Regions from separate parts of the Paenibacillus sp. 1A_MP2 genome, predicted to be linked through region 1. Evidence: riboswitches for the same ligand, from Rfam matches in the RefSeq annotation. Region 1 holds a riboswitch; each other region holds the start of a gene.
What was found. Region 1 has a riboswitch for cyclic di-AMP ahead of ACTWJ7_RS24205 (C40 family peptidase). Riboswitches for the same ligand answer to the same signal wherever they lie in the genome.

Region 1 (4,282 bases):
GAGCAGGGCATCCCGGTTGAAGCGTTGGTGCGCATTCGTTCATTGAATGACGGTACCGTGCAATTTGACGATAACGAAATATGACTTTTTAAAGGAAAACGTGCCTATTTTTATAACAATGCCTTTGCATGACCGCTGATTTCATTTATAATGGGGTTATGTTAGGGAGAGGAGGCAACACCATGGGTAACCAACCGGCAACAGAACAATTTTTTATTGATAAGCTGGCGGAATCGAAAGTACATTTTGAGCGTGCCCTGGATTGTAAACATACGGAATTCGATGACCTTTATCCCTATATGATTGAACATCCTCAATTTTTCTGGTACAAACGCTACGTTGCCTGGTCAGAATTGCTGACGATTGTAGGCTTGTGCGAAGAGTTGTCCTTCTCTTGGAAAGAACAATTTACACCGCATCAAGTGGAGTACCTTGAAGAACGTGTGATGTCCGCCAAAGTGCTTGATTTTTGGTTTGAGAAGAACGACAGCAAAGAGCACGCGCAGCGGTAACTTTCAGTCGGGACATACTTTCGAATGACATGACAGTCCAATACAGTCACGTGAGACCTAAATGACTTTTCATTTAGGTCTCTTTTTGTAAATAATTTTTATGGAGAAAGTAGGCGTCGGGAATATGATCAGTGATGCAGAATTGGATGTACTGCGTTTATCGGGTGAAAAAGTAAGGGTGATTCGGGACGAGATTCAGTCCAATGATGTGACAGGCATTGTCGTAGCCTGGGACGGGAGCAGGTACTCATTCGCCGTCAGAATCGTCGTGTGGTCAAGCTTGACCGGAATTATCAGTACCAGTTGTTCAGCGAACCACGCAAGAGCCTGCTCGAAGAATAGGACATGCGTTTTAGGTTCATTTACCATGGATGTTTTGGCATAATTGCACCTCTCGGGAGAGAAGATAGGTACAGTGAGAGTTTGTAACATATCAGCCGAGAGGATGTGCGGTAACCATGACACTGATGAATGATAAGGTTCATGCCTATAAAGATCAGATGGGTGAATTAAGCGACGTGCTGCCTGCAGTGGTGAAGTCTTATCATGAGTTCACTGGAGAATGTTTTCAGGCAGGAGCGATTGAAGCCAAGACCAAACAGCTGATTGCCCTGGGCATTGGATTGTTTGCCAATAATGAGGTATGTACGTTCTACCATGTGGAAGAGGCACGTGCCAAAGGAGCGACCGATCAGGAGATTATGGAGACGGTGGCTGTGGCTGGAGCCGTAGGCGGAGGCCATGCGTTGTCTCAGGGTGCAATGAGAGTACAGAAGGCTTTACATTAACCTATGTATTGCAGAATCATTTTGTCCAGCTTTCTGTAGAAATAGGGCAGACAAAGAAAAGGCTCCGGTTATAACCGAAGCCTTTTCGTGTTCAACTTATATTTTGCCCAACATTTTGTTATACATATATTGTCCTGTTACCCGGCGTGCTGTTACGTAACGATCGTTGAAGTAAGGATTGGATAATTGAGTGATGCTTACACCCTTGCTGCTTGAAGCGTGAGCGAACTGTCCGCCACCGATATATACACCTGTATGTGAAATGCCATTACCCATCGTATTAAAGAACACCAGGTCACCTGTACGCAGATTAGCTTTGGATACCGGCGTGCCAGCCTTGGCTTGCTGCTGCGAAGTACGTGGCAATTCAATGCTGTATTTGTTGAAAATATATCTCATAAATCCCGAGCAATCAAACCCGGCGAGCGTAGTGCCACCCCATTTGTAAGGTATGCCTGTCATGTTGTTTACCACGGTGTTAATACTGCTTGCTTCAGTGCTTGTTGCCCCGGATGTAAATAGTACTGCTGCTCCAAAAATGGAGATGATAAGCTTTTTCAAAATTTGTGTTCTCCCTTCGATGCCTACGGAGTTAGCTAAGGGTTCGGTAGAAGGTTCCCTATATTTCCTATGTATAAGAATAATTCACCCAAAATGGTTCCCCCGTTTTCAAACATGAAACTCGGCAAATGAATAATTAAGTTTTTGTAACCTTTTGAAACTATATTGCATAAATGCGAAAATGTCAAACCTGTTTTAATGTTTTCTTAGCACCTCAATGTTAACGGAATTCTGACTTTTTATGTTGAAAAAACTCGAATGTTGGATTCTAATCGATGACAAAAAAGTAACTACTGTTTCAACTGGAGAGAAATTGGACAATGTATTGGTTATATTACATACATTGAAGTGGGAAATTATATTTTTTTTGTTGACACTAATTACCTGCACATGATATATTATTTCTTGTCGCCGCGATATAATTTCTCGGAGATATGATATACGCGGTCGTGGCGGAATTGGCAGACGCGCACGGTTCAGGTCCGTGTGGGCTAACCCCCGTGGAGGTTCGAGTCCTCTCGACCGCATCATACTCATCATCAATAGGTTTCTGTTCTGCGTTTTTATGCAGATCAGAGCCTTTTTTATATTTGTCAGGATATTCAGGCTTCCGCTCATCACCTGCGCTGATGATATCTTGGATATGTATTCCAAGTGGGCATAGATGTTTCGTTAGTCGAAAAAATGGCTGTGACCAAGCCATTCCTGAATGCGTAATGTATCCCGGTTTGATCCCCTGGCCCAGCTTGTGTACGTAAATCTGATCCCTGTAGTCATCAGAGTAGGACGATTTGTAGAGCTGCCTGTTTTTCTGCTGTTCCTCCAACAGCCGCAGCAGCAGTTCTAAGCCCGACATGTTCTCTGATAATAAAGTTGTTTAAGTACAAAAAACGACACCCGGCCTGATATACGGGCCGGGTTAGAAATAAAGATGAACTAGAGCGTGCCTTAGAACACCTCCTCGTAAGATGACCCTTCTACAAGTTGAAGCATTATCGTAGATTGGCTACCCATGGAATAGGCGTCGTCCGGACAACTGTCAGGAGACATTTCACATCACTATACCTCTTTGCTAAATGGAGTTTTCTTTGCTTGCATCTTTTGATAATCAAGCCCCCAATCATACATCGCAAGAATAATATCCTTCATTGAATGCCCAATATCAGTTAGCTGATACTCTATTTTAGGTGGAACTACAGGATATATCGTTCTAGAGACTAAACCGTCTTTTTCTAACTCACGAAGCTGAAGGGTTAATGACAGCAAGAGATATAAGCAAAGATTTAGTAGCGATTGCTTCCGGGAATGGGGGAAGCAATCGCTATGTTTTTTTGCGGATATTTTTATTTTTTTGTCCACCACATGTGTACAAAGAATAAAAAAGATGATACATTGAAATTAGTTTAATTCCTTTTATAACAGGGTTTTTTGGAGGAATACTATGTCTCCTGTACGAGGACATACGTATATCGAGGAGGGAATGGAATGTCAAGTCAAGCATTGGACCAATTTTTAAGTTCGAACATCGAAGATCTAAAGACTAAAGGTCTATATAACGTCATCGATACGCTGCAGGGTGCAAATGGTCCTGTTATTCGTATCGACGGAAAGTCCCTAATCAATTTGTCTTCCAATAACTATTTGGGACTGGCAACAGATTACCGCCTGATTGATGCTTCAGTTAAGGCGTCGCAGACATACGGGGCAGGCGCAGGGGCTGTGAGAACAATCAATGGTACGATGGATCTTCATATTGAGCTTGAAGAAAAACTGGCCCGTTTCAAAAAAACGGAAGCCGTTATCGTGTATCAATCGGGATTTAACTGCAATATGGCTGCTATATCCGCGGTAATGGACCAGCATGATGCGATTTTATCCGATGAGCTGAACCATGCTTCGATTATTGATGGCTGCCGCCTGTCGAGAGCTAAGGTGATTCGCTTTAAGCATTCGGATATGAATGATTTAAGACAGCAGGCGAAAGATGCCAAGGAATCCGGTCAGTACCATAAAATTATGGTCATCACTGACGGGGTTTTCTCCATGGATGGTGATATAGCAAAGCTGCCCGAAATCGTGAAAATAGCAGAAGAATTCGATCTGATTACTTATGTGGATGATGCCCACGGTTCGGGCGTTCTCGGAGCAGGTGCGGGAACCGTGAAGCATTTTGGATTGTCCGACCGCATTGACTTTCAAATTGGTACTCTTTCCAAGGCGATCGGCGTTGTCGGCGGTTATGTGGCGGGTAAAAAACAACTGATCGAATGGTTGAAGCTGAGAAGCCGTCCGTTTCTGTTTTCGACATCGCTACCTCCGGCTGCAATCGCTTCTTGCAGCGCTTCTGTCGACATTTTGATGAATGACAAAGAGCTGATCGAGAAGCTGTGGGAGAACGGCAATGATTTGAAAAACGGCTTG
Region 2 (4,282 bases), 4.6 Mb from region 1:
AGGATTACTTGATGTCCAGGTACCAGATGTACTGGCAAATTTACTTTCATCCGGTTACCCGAAGTTCGGAAATTATACTGCGGCAAATATTTAAGCGGGCGAAAAGTCTCATACAGCAAGGTTTCCAATTCCGCTTCATGATCGATCCACTGCCCCAGTTATTCGATGGAGATATATCGGTGGTCGAATATTTACAACTGGACGAAGCTTTGATACAGACGGCATTTATGCAGTGGCGCAAAGAGGACGATGCTGTTCTAAGTGAGTTATGCGAACGTTTTATAGACCGCAAATTATATAAGTATGTAGAGATTGAACAGATCGACGTAAACATGATTGAAGAGATTCGGGAAGCCTTCACTGTAGCAGGTCTCAATCCCGAGTATGATCTGGAAATTGATTTTCCATCGGATAATCCGTATGATGTGTTTCGTCCGGATGAATCGACGGACAAGCAGATTCTGCTGCTTGATCGGCAAGACAAGTTACATGAGTTGTCAGAGATGTCCGACATCGTCCGTTCAATCAGTGGTCTTCATCGGGGAAAACATCACTTGTATTATCCGCAAAATAAGGTGGATGCGATTGTTCATGAATTACCGTCCCATATACGCCCCTATTTCTCACATTAAATGGTGTGCAATGCTGTTGATGAGTCATGATGCAAAAGGCTTTCTAAAAGAGCTATTTTCATGATACAGTAATCTGCTTTAATGGAGAGTACATGTAGATCGACATAATTTTGTAATCAGAGCAATTAGAATACAACTCAGTCGGCTAAAATTAAGCAACATATAGATATGAAAGAACTCGTTCGCTCTACATGTTGTGCTCAACGAACGAATGAAATGAAATATAGATAAAAGCACGATCTAATTAGTAATATTTATTTCTGGTTAAGATCTGCAGAGTGGATAAGAAGAGATTGTCGTTGATTCGACACGAAGGGAGAAATACAAAATGATGTTGTTCGACACACATACCCACCTGGATGCTCCACAATTCGACGAGGACCGCGAGGAAATGATTCAGCGTGCTGTGGATGCAGGCGTTGGCCGCATGATTAACGTAGGCTTTAACCGGGAGACCATTCCAACCACGATGAAGCTGGCTGAAACCTATGATTTTATATATGCTGCAGTAGGTTGGCACCCTGTAGATGCGATCACGATGCAGGAGGGTGATCTGGAATGGATTGCATCTTTATGCAAGCATGAAAAAGTGGTAGCCATTGGTGAAATTGGTCTAGACTATTATTGGGACACTTCACCAAAAGAGGTTCAACATCGCGTATTACGACAACAGATTGGACTGGCTCGTGAGTTGAATATGCCGATTGTCATTCACAACCGGGATGCGCATGAGGATATTGTAAAGATTCTGCGTGAAGAAAAGGCTGGAGAAGTAGGCGGTGTCATGCATTCGTTCTCTGGCAGCTGGGAAACGGCAAAAATGTGCCTGGATTTGGGCTTCCATCTTTCCTTCGGAGGGCCAATCACGTTCAAAAATGCGAAGCAGCCGAAAGAGGTACTTGAGAAGGTTCCTATGGACCGATTTTTCATCGAAACCGATGCTCCTTATTTGACACCTCACCCTTATCGTGGAAAACGAAATGAGACAGCGCATGTACGTCTGGTTGCAGAAGCAGCTGCGGAAATTAAAGGCATTTCGGTAGAGGAAATTGCAGCAATAACGACCAGAAATGCCATGGAACGATTTGGGATTCGTTAAAATATCGAGCAAAACGGGTGAAAAAGTGAGTTAGGCGGAGTTAATTTGCTTTTTGATCCAAATAAATCAAGAATATTACAATATTTTAACCAAATATTTAGAAAAACGTACTTGAACAACGCTTTACAACATGCATAGAAACAGGATATCATCTTTTCAGTGAATTGTTGTGCGGAAAATTGGACAGATGTTCGGGGGATGAACAAAGGGACACTTTCCGATGAAACAACATTACTTTCATGAATCAGTCTCGCTGAGTCTCCGTTAACGGAGAGCGGGGGAACCAATAGGGCTTAAACATCGGTGATTTCAGCCGATGCGCAACATGCGCTGACCCAAAAGCAGCGTATAAATCTGCGAAGCCGTATTTGATTTCTTCTTTGGGTCTCGGGGTGAATTCAAGGGCGTCCGCCATGAGCGGGTGACCGGAGATAGGGCGGCTCTCTTTCGCCCGAACCCGACAGCTAACCTCGCAAGCGGAAAAGAGAGGCAACCTCGTGCATGAATTTCCGATATTCAGAATCATTCGGAAGCCACGAAAGAGTTCCTCTTAAACTCTTTCTTTGGCTTTTTTGTTTTTGAATAAAAGAAATACTGTCATCATACGGTAAGTATTCAGGAGGATGACATCATGTTGCGAAGAGTGATTCATGGTGCAGAACCGATTATGTTGGTCCGATCTGTGTTCTGTAGAAAATTTGGTATAGTCGCGTCAAAGACATCATGCATTACTTTAGACGGCGAGGCTATGAAGGAGGACGGAGAAGTGGGCACATTCCAACCAGAAGAGACCCATGAGTCACGATCATCCAGTAAGTCTTTCGCGTTGCGGTGGAAGCATGAGAACTTGCGTCAAATGGCATTGATCGCGATTTTCTCAATTGCGCTTACAATCATGATCTTGTTAGTCGTTTACGGTCAGGCCGGGAAACAAATTTCACTGGTTATTGATGGCAAAGCTCAAGCGGTAGAGACTCGTACAGGAATGCTTCAGGAAATGCTGGAGGAGCAGTCAATCACAGTCAGCCCTCACGATCAGGTATCCATGCCCTTGAACGGGGCGATCACAGATGGAGACCGCATCGTTATTGAGCGGGCAGTTCCAGTTAAGATTACGGCAGACGGAGACACCAAGACTCTGTATACAACCGATTCATCGGTAAAAGATGCGATTAAAAAATCAGGTATTCAGATTGCAAGTGAAGACAAAGTGTATCCTGCGCTGGGAACCACTGTTGAAGCGGATATGAAAATTCGGGTAGTGCGCGTAACCAAGCGTACGGTGGAAGTGGAAAAGCCGATCGCTTATAAAGTGATCAAAACGGCTGACCCTAGCTTATACAAAGGCGACAATCGTGTCGTTGTGAGCGGTAAAGAAGGCACACTTGTACAGCATATTGAAAAAGTGTTCCAGGATGGAGAATTGGTCTCCAAAAAAATGGTGGGTAAATCGATCGCAACGAATCGCGTCGATAAAGTTATCGCCGTTGGCACCAAAGCAAAACCTGTTGTGAAAGAGCCAGTGATTCAGACGGTATCGGCGCAGACTTCTACAACCAAAACAGCAACAACCACGAACTCGAAGAAAACCGCTGCCTCGGGCAGCAAAGTAATTACCGTCTCAGGCAATTCTTTTAAATATTCAAAAGTATTGAAAAATGTATCCATGACGGCATACTCTTCTGAAGAGCCCGGTATCGGCACAAAAACAGCATCAGGCACTCGGGTAACCGAGGGACGTACCATTGCGGTTGATCCCAAAATCATTCCGATTGGCTGGTGGGTGTATATCGAGGGCCTTGGCTTCCGTCGTGCGGAAGACACCGGTGGTGCCATTAAAGGCAACAAAATTGATGTGTATTATGATAGTGTGAAGCATGCCCTGAACTTCGGACGGAAGAAAGGCAAGACGGTATATGTGATTGGTCCGGTGAAGCCGGAAGCAAACTAAAATCGTTTTACTTTGATATGGGAATGCTATAAAATATAAGCATGAATGATTCATGCGGAATATGCGTCGGAGGGGTCTGAATTCAGTCTCCCCGCCGTTTAGCAGAGAAGAGGATACTCCTCTTCTTTTTGCGTTAGAAAGGAAGAAATGGAACATGATAAAAGAAGTGATCGTGGTGGAAGGCCGTGATGACACCGTAGCCATTCGCCGTGCGGTTCAGGCAGATACAATTGAGACCGGTGGATCGGCCATCAACCAGCGCATTCTAAAGCGGATTGCACTTGCTCAAGAGAGACGTGGTGTCATCGTACTGACAGACCCGGATCACGCGGGTGAACGTATTCGTAAAATCATTGCCAATAAAGTACCTGGTTGCAAGCATGCCTTCATTCCGGAGGCGGATGCTACGCGCAAAGGCGACATCGGAGTGGAGAACGCCTCACCGGAGGCGATTCGTCATGCACTGGCTCGTGTGCATACGTCATATGAAGGCGCACCAAGTCTGATCGATTGGGAGGATCTGATTGCGGCGGGACTGATTGTGCACCCACAGGCTGCTGCACGTCGCATGGAGATGGGCAATTTGCTGGGCATTGGTTA
Region 3 (4,282 bases), 680 kb from region 1:
TCCTAGCTTTTGTTGGACCGGGTTACCTGGTTGCCGTTGGATATATGGATCCCGGGAACTGGGCAACTGATATTGCAGGTGGTTCACAATTCGGCTACACCCTATTGTCCGTTATTCTGATTTCAAACCTGATGGCTGTTGTGTTACAGTCTCTCGCTGGTAAGCTCGGGATTGTCACAGGACGGGATTTGGCGCAAGCCTGCCGCGAACGATTCAGCATGCCTGTCGTGATGGTGTTATGGATATTGTGTGAGCTTGCAATTGCAGCCACCGACCTTGCCGAGGTTATTGGTTCAGCCATCGCGCTCAAACTGTTGTTCAACATTCCCATGTTATATGGCGTCATTATTACCGCTGTCGATGTACTGGTCATTCTTTTGCTGCAAAATAAAGGCTTCCGCGCATTGGAATCGCTCGTTATTGTGCTGATGGCTACCATCGCCCTCTGCTTCGGGATTGACCTTTTTCTCGCCAAACCGGATATGGGCGGCGTCATGCACGGCTTTGTACCCAGTGCCGAAATTTTGCAAAATCCAGCCATGCTCTACATCGCCATCGGCATTATTGGCGCAACCGTGATGCCCCATAATCTGTATCTGCATTCTTCTATCGTACAGACCCGTCAGATTGAAAAGACAACTAAGGGTAAAAAAGAAGCGATTCTGTATACCACCATGGATTCAACAATCGCTTTAACACTGGCCCTGTTCATCAATGCAGCCATCCTGATTGTGTCTGCTGCCGTGTTCCATAGTGCAGGCATGACCCAGGTTGCGGAAATTACGGATGCTTACCATCTGCTGACACCTTTGCTGGGAACCACCATCGCCAGCATCCTGTTCGGTGTAGCCCTGCTGGCTTCAGGCCAGAACTCAACACTCACCGGCACACTGTCCGGTCAGATTGTAATGGAAGGCTTCCTGAACATTCGTATTCCGGCGTGGCTTCGTCGGCTGGTAACACGTCTGATTGCAATCATCCCGGCCGTTATCGTAACAGCTATTGCCGGAGAGCACGGAACAGAAGAACTGCTGATTCTGAGCCAGGTTCTGTTGTCGCTGCAGCTCCCCTTTGCCGTTATTCCACTGATCATGTTTACGAGTGACAAAAAAAGCATGGGGGATTTTGCTAACAAGCTGTGGCTCAAAATCATCTCCTGGATCATTGCCGGAGTTATCGTTATCCTGAATGTGTATCTGATCATCCAGACCATTCGGTTGTTCTAGGTTAAAGAAAACTAATCCGTATTTTGTCTAACTCAAAAAGGCTGATCAACTCAAGTAACGTATCCCTTGAGATGATCAGCCTTTTATATTTTTTAGCAGCAGCCTAATCCAACCTGATCCATACCGATTAGAGATCAGCTCTAAATACCGCTTTTAGTTTATTTATCAATTTTGAGTTACCATCAACAAGGGAAGTAGTTCATCCAGTGATTCAACCGTCCAGTCTGGACGGTCTGCATCTGCTAGCTCCGGCTGGAACCTGCCATACCCCTGCAAAATTCGGATCGTGTGCATACCCAGCTTCTTAGCCGGAATAATATCATTATCAATCCGGTCGCCGATCATGACCGCTTCCTCCGGTTTACATCCCGCTTGTTTCAGAGCTACAGCATACAATTCAGGATCAGGCTTGGACACTCCTTCTTCAGCGGAACAGGCCAGCACATCCACGTACTTACGCAAACCATAGCTATCCAGCCGATTTTCCGTCCCCGGGCTCTGATTGGCAATGATGCCAATCTTATAGTGTTGCGACAACGTCTGGAGAACAGCGTCGGCTGACGCGAAGGGGCGTTCAAGCTCTTTGCGGAACTTCAGCTTCTCCTGTATCTGTTCCCGGTGCCGCTCATCGCTGATCAGGGTACGAATAGCCAGTTTCATCGGCCATTGCTCGTAATTTCGGTAGGAGGCGGCAAATAGTTCTCGTACTGTCTGCATCTCCACCTGATAACCAAGCGCACAAGCTTCTCGAACGAACTGACCAATAATATCATCCACCGGCTCCCACTCGTCCACAAGCGTATCCCCCACATCAAAGAACAACCATTGTATTCCACGTACATCCGGCACGCCTATTCCTCCTCGTTAGCCACAGGAAATTCATTTCCCCATTTCCCAAACCATAAAAAAGAAGACCCACCATCATGCATGAGTCTCCTCAATATTCCGTATATTTATGATTTCAATTATAACAGGCAGCTGACACTGGATCAATCACAGGAATAGTACCACTAACCATTAAGCAGAAACCCAACTTCCCCATTCAAGGAATATACGATACGGTCTGCTCCCATTCCCCGATAGATCCCTTTGGGGTGGCTTTGTTCTGTAATGACACACAGGGACTTGGATGTCCAGGAGCGGCAGATCTGCAAATATCGGCAGGTCAGGTTTAGGCTATTTTCAAAAATAAAAACATTGCCTACACTGCCTTGCGGCAAAAACCATTTCTGAGCTGCAGCCGTGTTCATGCGAATGACATGCTCCACACCAATTCTCCGGAGCCTGCGCTCTTCCCCTGCACTGTTGGTCAGAACGGCAAACGGCATTTTTTTGTACATCAGCAATTTGATAAATTTACGTCCTGCTTCATTTGGAGCAGTCACTAAGATCATCTCTTTATCCATCATTCGTTCCTCCCTTGGCGTGAAAAGACAACAAAAAAGAAGCGTGGGGGACCAAGGCCTCCCGGACGCTTCTTCAATAATCCATAGCAAAAAGACACTATGAACCAGCGTACGGCTTGTTGCCTCTCCCTTTAACGCTTACGAGGTTAGCTGACGGATTCGGGCGCGAGAGTCGCCCTATTTCCGGCTGTCACCGGAAAATTCACCCCATGGATGCCTACTGTCCTGGACAGTTCATCCTGTTGGTTCCCCGTTTCCCACCCATGAATGAATGGAAACTCAGCGATTAAAACATCGTTCCATTATGTTCCTTAATCAGAGCGATATTATCGTTTGTTTCGTTTTTCATGTAAAATTTAATTGAAATTGGAATTACGATATGAATCATACACCCGTGCCATATCGGTGTAAAGTCTGCGCAGATCACCGAATCGACGGATTTTTGCCATTTCACATCAATAATAGCGCTTACAACACATCCATTCTCCACCCATCTCTTCAAAGCTCTCTAATTCTCTCTTTAGCGAAATTCAGGTAGCAAAACATTCACAGTTCATACACGAGAGGTCCAAATAGCGTTAAAAAAACAATATTAATTTTGCAATATTTAATTGCAATCAATATAATAAATGATAGAAGAATATGAAATGGAGGCGATTTTCATGTCAGTCTACGACTACAAAGTAAACACCCTTCGCGGTCAGGAAGTTGAGATGTCCAACTATCGTGACAAAGTACTGCTTATCGTGAATACAGCAAGCCAATGCGGCCTTACACCTCAATTCAAAGGTCTGCAAGAACTCCAGGATAAGTTCAAAGATTCCCCATTTGAAGTTCTTGGTTTTCCAAGCAACCAGTTTGCACAGGAAAAAGGCTCTTCTGATGATATTGCCGAGTTCTGCCAGATGAACTATGGTGTCAGCTTCCCCATGTTTGAGAAGATCGATGTGAATGGTTCAAGCGCTCATCCTCTATTCCAGCATCTAACCAAAGAAGCACCTGGCGTACTCGGCTCCAAAGCCATCAAATGGAACTTCACCAAATTCCTTGTGGATCAGAACGGACGTGTTTTGAAACGGTATGCTCCCAAAACAACACCTGATAAAATTGAAGCAGACATCAAAGAATTGCTTAAATAACAATTCAAGGCCATCCGAACCCTGCAGACAGAATGAGCATGCATTCAGGGAAACGGGTGACCTTTTTTTGTCTGGACTCATCTTTACTGTAAAAAAACATAAAAAGAAGCTCCCCGTATGGGAAGCTTCTTCTTAATCGTTCTTATGATGCGGTCGAGAGGACTCGAACCTCCACGGGTATACACCCACTACCCCCTCAAGATAGCGTGTCTGCCATTCCACCACGACCGCATGTCGTAAATAATCGGCAACAGAATTGATTATACCCGCTTCAAGTTTAAATGTAAAGCATTTTTAATATTATCATTTTAACTGCGCTTTCCCTTCCAAAAATCGTATAATCTCGTCATTTTCTCCTAAAAAGCACATATGATTAAAATTGATCCCGTTTTTATATCCGAGCAGGCGGATCACTCTACTTCCTTTATAAGGAACAATTACTCCATTCACCTTAAACAAGATAACTTAAATTGTAATATAAATTAACATAATAAAGATTTTTAAATTTAAA
Region 4 (4,282 bases), 1.6 Mb from region 1:
CCAATGCTGGTTCAATTGATGATTATCTACTATGGACTTGCGTTGACACTTGGTATTAATTTTACGCCGCTTCAGGCGGGTATTATTACCCTTTCCATTAATAGTGGTGCCTATCTTGCCGAGATTTTCCGTGCAGGTATACAGGGTGTGGATCGCGGCCAGCTGGAAGCAGCCCGTTCCCTGGGGATGGGAAGAGGCGCCGCAATGCGCTACATCATCCTTCCACAAGCGTTCAAAGCGGTGTTGCCGGCGATCGGTAATGAGTTCGTGACAATTATCAAGGAATCCTCCATTATCTCGGTTATCGGTATGGTGGACATTATGTACCAGGCAAGTGTGGTCAAAAACATTACGTACCAAGGAATGAACCCATTCCTGATTGCAGCAGCCATTTACTTTGTGCTGACGTTCATTTTGTCCAAGCTGATGGGTCGACTGGAAAGGAAGTTGAGTGCAAGTGATAGACGTTAGACAATTACACAAATCATATGGAAGCAACGATGTGCTTAAGGGCATCAACGTAACAATAGGCAAAGGTGAGGTTGTCGTGGTCATCGGTCCGTCCGGATCTGGGAAAAGTACCTTCTTACGTTGTCTGAATCTACTGGAGCAGCCTACTTCTGGGGAGATTGATTTTGAGGGAGTATCGATCACGGGTCCCAAACATAACATTAATGCGACTCGTGAAAAAATGGGGATGGTATTCCAGCATTTCAATCTGTTTCCACATAAAACGGTGCAGCAGAACATTACGATTGCTCCCATTAAAGTGAAAAAACAGTCTGCACAAGAAGCGGAACAAATCTGTGAAGATTTGCTCAAAACGGTTGGCTTGTCCGACAAAAAAGATGCCTATCCAAACCAGCTGTCCGGTGGACAGAAACAACGGATAGCTATTGCAAGGGCACTTGCGATGCAGCCGCATGTTATGCTGTTTGATGAACCTACCTCTGCACTGGACCCTGAAATGGTCGGTGAAGTGTTGGATGTCATGAAACGCCTTGCAGTAGGCGGCATGACCATGGTCATCGTGACTCATGAAATGGGCTTTGCCCGTGAAGTAGGTGACCGCATTCTGTTTATGGATGGCGGGGTTATTGTAGAAGAAGGAACGCCGGATGAAGTGTTTGGTCAACCCAAACATGCACGTACACGTGACTTCCTCGCTAAAGTGCTTTAATACAACCAAATCCTAAAGGATGATGGTCAAGGTGGAAACAAAAATTCGTTCTGCGGATGAGAGTTCATCCGATTCATGCATCCCTGTCGACGCCCAGTCGGCAGGGATGTTTTGTTATGTGAGGATACGAACAGATTTACATAAAAAGTAACGTTTCTGTCATCAATGATTTAAGTCCAAATAGACAATTTATTGAAAAAAGTCGCTTGAATTCAGCATAAAAGTTGAAGTGAATTAGCCAGATGGTAACATTTACTACGACTCTTGGTTACAAAATTGTGATATATTTGTTCCTGCCGAAACTTCCGGAGGTGGGAGTGTGGGGGATGTAACGATGCAGAGTGTGCTTGGGGAAGAATCATTTGCACACGGCTTGGGGTGAATTAGGGCTACATAAATTATTCATGTAATTGAACCTATAGGGTGGTTTCCTCCATCCGAATCCGACAACTAACTTCGCAGGCATAATGAGGGAGGAAGACCATGATTAACAAGAAACGTATAGCCAAAACAGCAACAGCTTTGCTGACAGCAGCAATGCTCATTCAAGCCGTTCCGGCTCATGCTGATTCAGTTCATGTGGCCAAAGAGGGGGATACCTTCTACACCTTATCCAAACAATATGGAGTTGGACTTAACGCACTTATTAAAGCTAACAATGACATTTCAGCCTACAACATTTATGGGGGATTGAAAATTACGATCCCTGGTAACACAACGAACACAGCTTCTGCTGCAGCAGCAAAAACAGAGGCCAAAACGGTGACTGCCGCAAGTCTTGACGTAAATTCGGATAGCAAGGTGGTACAGGCCTGGGGGAAAACGTTTGATTACAGCAAAACTGTCGACGTAAAAGCAACAGCATACTCCGCGGATGCTTCCGAAAATGGAGGATGGGGTGCAGTAGATTACTTCGGTAATCCGCTCGAACTTGGCACGATCGCAGTAGACCCTAGTATCATTCCACTGGGTACAAAAGTACTGGTAACGGGTCATACACATCCAGGACTACCTAAACAGGCATTTGTTGCTACAGCCCGTGATGTGGGTGGTGCCATCAAAGGCCATAAAATTGATATCTTTATTCCTGGCAGCAAGCAATCCGTGAACACATTTGGTATTCAGGATGTTGAACTTTACATTTTGAAATAAAATCAAAAGAGTAGCTGCACATGAACATGTGAGACTACAACTGAACCTACATCAAACCGTAAAGGGTGTCCTTCAATCACAATATTGTGATTGAAGGACACCCTTTTGCATATCCGATTTCTGTAGCAACCCAAGCTGCTGGCGCTGCTGCTGAACGCGCTGCGCAGCGAATCTTGATCCTACTTGCCCTTGGGCAGTTCCAACAGTTCATCCAAAGTTACGAGCTCATACCCGCGGTTTCGCAGCTCCTCGATGACTTCAGGCAACGCCTCAATAGTACCATTTAATATCGATCCGACCCCGCCTCCTGCATGCTGCAGAACAATGGAACCAGGTTTGACGGCAGACAGGATGTTTTGTTTGACTTCCTCTTTGGAGAGACCCTTCCAGTCCAGGGAATCGACGTTCCAGTTCACAATGCTGTAATGTTGTTTGGCCGCCCATTGCAGCTGCTGCTCGTTAATGTCGCCATAGGGTGGACGAATCATTTTGGGTGTGTAACCTACCAGATTGCGAATAATATCCCCGGTATGTAAGATTTGTTTGCGAAATGCATTCATGGATAGCTTACTGAACTGGGGGTGATTGTAGCTGTGATTGCCAACAATATGCCCTTCCTTCACCATGCGTTTCACCAAATCCGGATGTTTCTCAGCGCGATGTCCCACGATGAAGAAGGTAGCCCGTACCTTGTATTTTTTTAAAATATCCAGCACTTGAGGGGTGAACCGCGGATCAGGTACATCATCAAAAGTCAGTGCGACCTTTTTTGTTGAAGGGCCGTTGGTTTTGAACGTATCCGCATATTTCTGTCTGAGCTGTCCCAGTGTCAGCTGTTCCTCTTCGGAAGAATCAGACTTCGAAGCAGGTTCGGTTTGCGGGCTTGTAGATGCCCATATCTGAGCAGGGGCGTAACTTCCTCCCAGAAGAATGAACATGATGGATATCATTATGAGGCGTATGCGCATGTTAGTGCCTCCTTTTCCCAAATTGCGTTCTCTTTGGTATGCCCGGGGGGATCCGTATTTATGCATGATGTGAGATGTTTCATTGTTGATTCATTAAATTGTAGCCATAATTCCACCATATATATTACATATAGAAAAGGACAGGTGGAGCAGGATGAATACATACGATTTAAATTCCGTTCGTTTACAGGTGATTGAGGCAGGGGAAGACAAAGTGTTTATGGTAACTGGAGGAAGATCACATATTGGGGCGGTAGCAACATTTTATCCGGACCGGGAACGGGTGAACGGGGCTACGGTGCATATCCCTGGGCATAAAGAACAAGAGCTGTGCGAGAGACTTGCACGTAGAGCTTCTCTGCATTTAAAGGTAACCGTGACTGTGATTATGGGCATTCACTTTGATGCTATTACGCGAATGCAGATTGATGAGATTGTGCAGACTGCAGAGAAGCTGCTGGATGAAGAGCTGTTGAGCCAAACCGGTCCACTGATCCAATAGCTCCAGGTAGGCTAAGTAGCTAAAATCGTTTTTTAAGATTTTTTTTGTTAAAATTGAAACGAGTAGAACATTGCCACGTATGTATGATTATATACAAGGATGAACTATCGACTAGGAGGAATACCATAATGTCCATTTTCAAACGATTGCGCGATTTAACGATGTCTAACATTAATTCCATTATTGACAAGGCAGAAGATCCAATCAAGATGACAGATCAATATATCCGGGATATGCAGGAAGATCTGGAAGATGCGGAGAAAGCTGTTGCCGCACAGATTGCTATTGAGAAGAAATTTAAGCAACTGTTCGAAGAACAGGAAGCTCTCGTGAAGAAACGTGAAGAGCAAGCACATACAGCTGCGCGTGCACAGAATATGGATCTGGCCCGTCGGGCACTGGAAGAGAAAAAAGTCGCTGAAGAGAAGATGGCTGAATACAAAACAAGCTATGATCAAAATAAAGCGTCTGCCGATAACC

Region 2: another riboswitch for cyclic di-AMP. It lies ahead of ACTWJ7_RS01980 (3D domain-containing protein); the one in region 1 lies ahead of ACTWJ7_RS24205 (C40 family peptidase).
Region 3: another riboswitch for cyclic di-AMP. It lies ahead of ACTWJ7_RS27885 (hypothetical protein); the one in region 1 lies ahead of ACTWJ7_RS24205 (C40 family peptidase).
Region 4: another riboswitch for cyclic di-AMP. It lies ahead of ACTWJ7_RS16415 (3D domain-containing protein); the one in region 1 lies ahead of ACTWJ7_RS24205 (C40 family peptidase).

Annotation. Positions count from the first base shown of each region.
Region 1 covers NZ_JBQQCS010000001.1:4,980,452-4,984,733, reverse strand. Annotated here, with positions in the region: gene ACTWJ7_RS24225 (xanthine phosphoribosyltransferase) at 1-84, shown strand, start outside; gene ACTWJ7_RS24220 (hypothetical protein) at 183-512, shown strand; partial or broken gene ACTWJ7_RS24215 (hypothetical protein) at 637-854, shown strand; gene ACTWJ7_RS24210 (carboxymuconolactone decarboxylase family protein) at 971-1,300, shown strand; gene ACTWJ7_RS24205 (C40 family peptidase) at 1,397-1,861, opposite strand; cyclic di-AMP (ydaO/yuaA leader) riboswitch at 1,867-1,998, opposite strand; tRNA gene ACTWJ7_RS24200 (tRNA-Leu) at 2,305-2,388, shown strand; gene ACTWJ7_RS24195 (winged helix-turn-helix transcriptional regulator) at 2,921-3,220, opposite strand; gene ACTWJ7_RS24190 (glycine C-acetyltransferase) at 3,347-4,282, shown strand, end outside.
Region 2 covers NZ_JBQQCS010000001.1:354,031-358,312, reverse strand. Annotated here, with positions in the region: gene ACTWJ7_RS01990 (HD domain-containing protein) at 1-632, shown strand, start outside; gene ACTWJ7_RS01985 (TatD family hydrolase) at 961-1,731, shown strand; cyclic di-AMP (ydaO/yuaA leader) riboswitch at 1,973-2,225, shown strand; gene ACTWJ7_RS01980 (3D domain-containing protein) at 2,498-3,682, shown strand; gene rnmV (ribonuclease M5) at 3,837-4,282, shown strand, end outside.
Region 3 covers NZ_JBQQCS010000001.1:5,664,667-5,668,948, forward strand. Annotated here, with positions in the region: gene ACTWJ7_RS27875 (Nramp family divalent metal transporter) at 1-1,226, shown strand, start outside; gene ACTWJ7_RS27880 (HAD family hydrolase) at 1,392-2,075, opposite strand; gene ACTWJ7_RS27885 (hypothetical protein) at 2,237-2,635, opposite strand; cyclic di-AMP (ydaO/yuaA leader) riboswitch at 2,753-2,927, opposite strand; gene ACTWJ7_RS27890 (glutathione peroxidase) at 3,295-3,771, shown strand; tRNA gene ACTWJ7_RS27895 (tRNA-Leu) at 3,920-4,002, opposite strand.
Region 4 covers NZ_JBQQCS010000001.1:3,354,699-3,358,980, forward strand. Annotated here, with positions in the region: gene ACTWJ7_RS16405 (ABC transporter substrate-binding protein/permease) at 1-471, shown strand, start outside; gene ACTWJ7_RS16410 (amino acid ABC transporter ATP-binding protein) at 458-1,180, shown strand; cyclic di-AMP (ydaO/yuaA leader) riboswitch at 1,465-1,661, shown strand; gene ACTWJ7_RS16415 (3D domain-containing protein) at 1,664-2,332, shown strand; gene ACTWJ7_RS16420 (polysaccharide deacetylase family protein) at 2,512-3,300, opposite strand; gene ACTWJ7_RS16425 (prenylated flavin chaperone LpdD) at 3,455-3,802, shown strand; gene ACTWJ7_RS16430 (PspA/IM30 family protein) at 3,931-4,282, shown strand, end outside.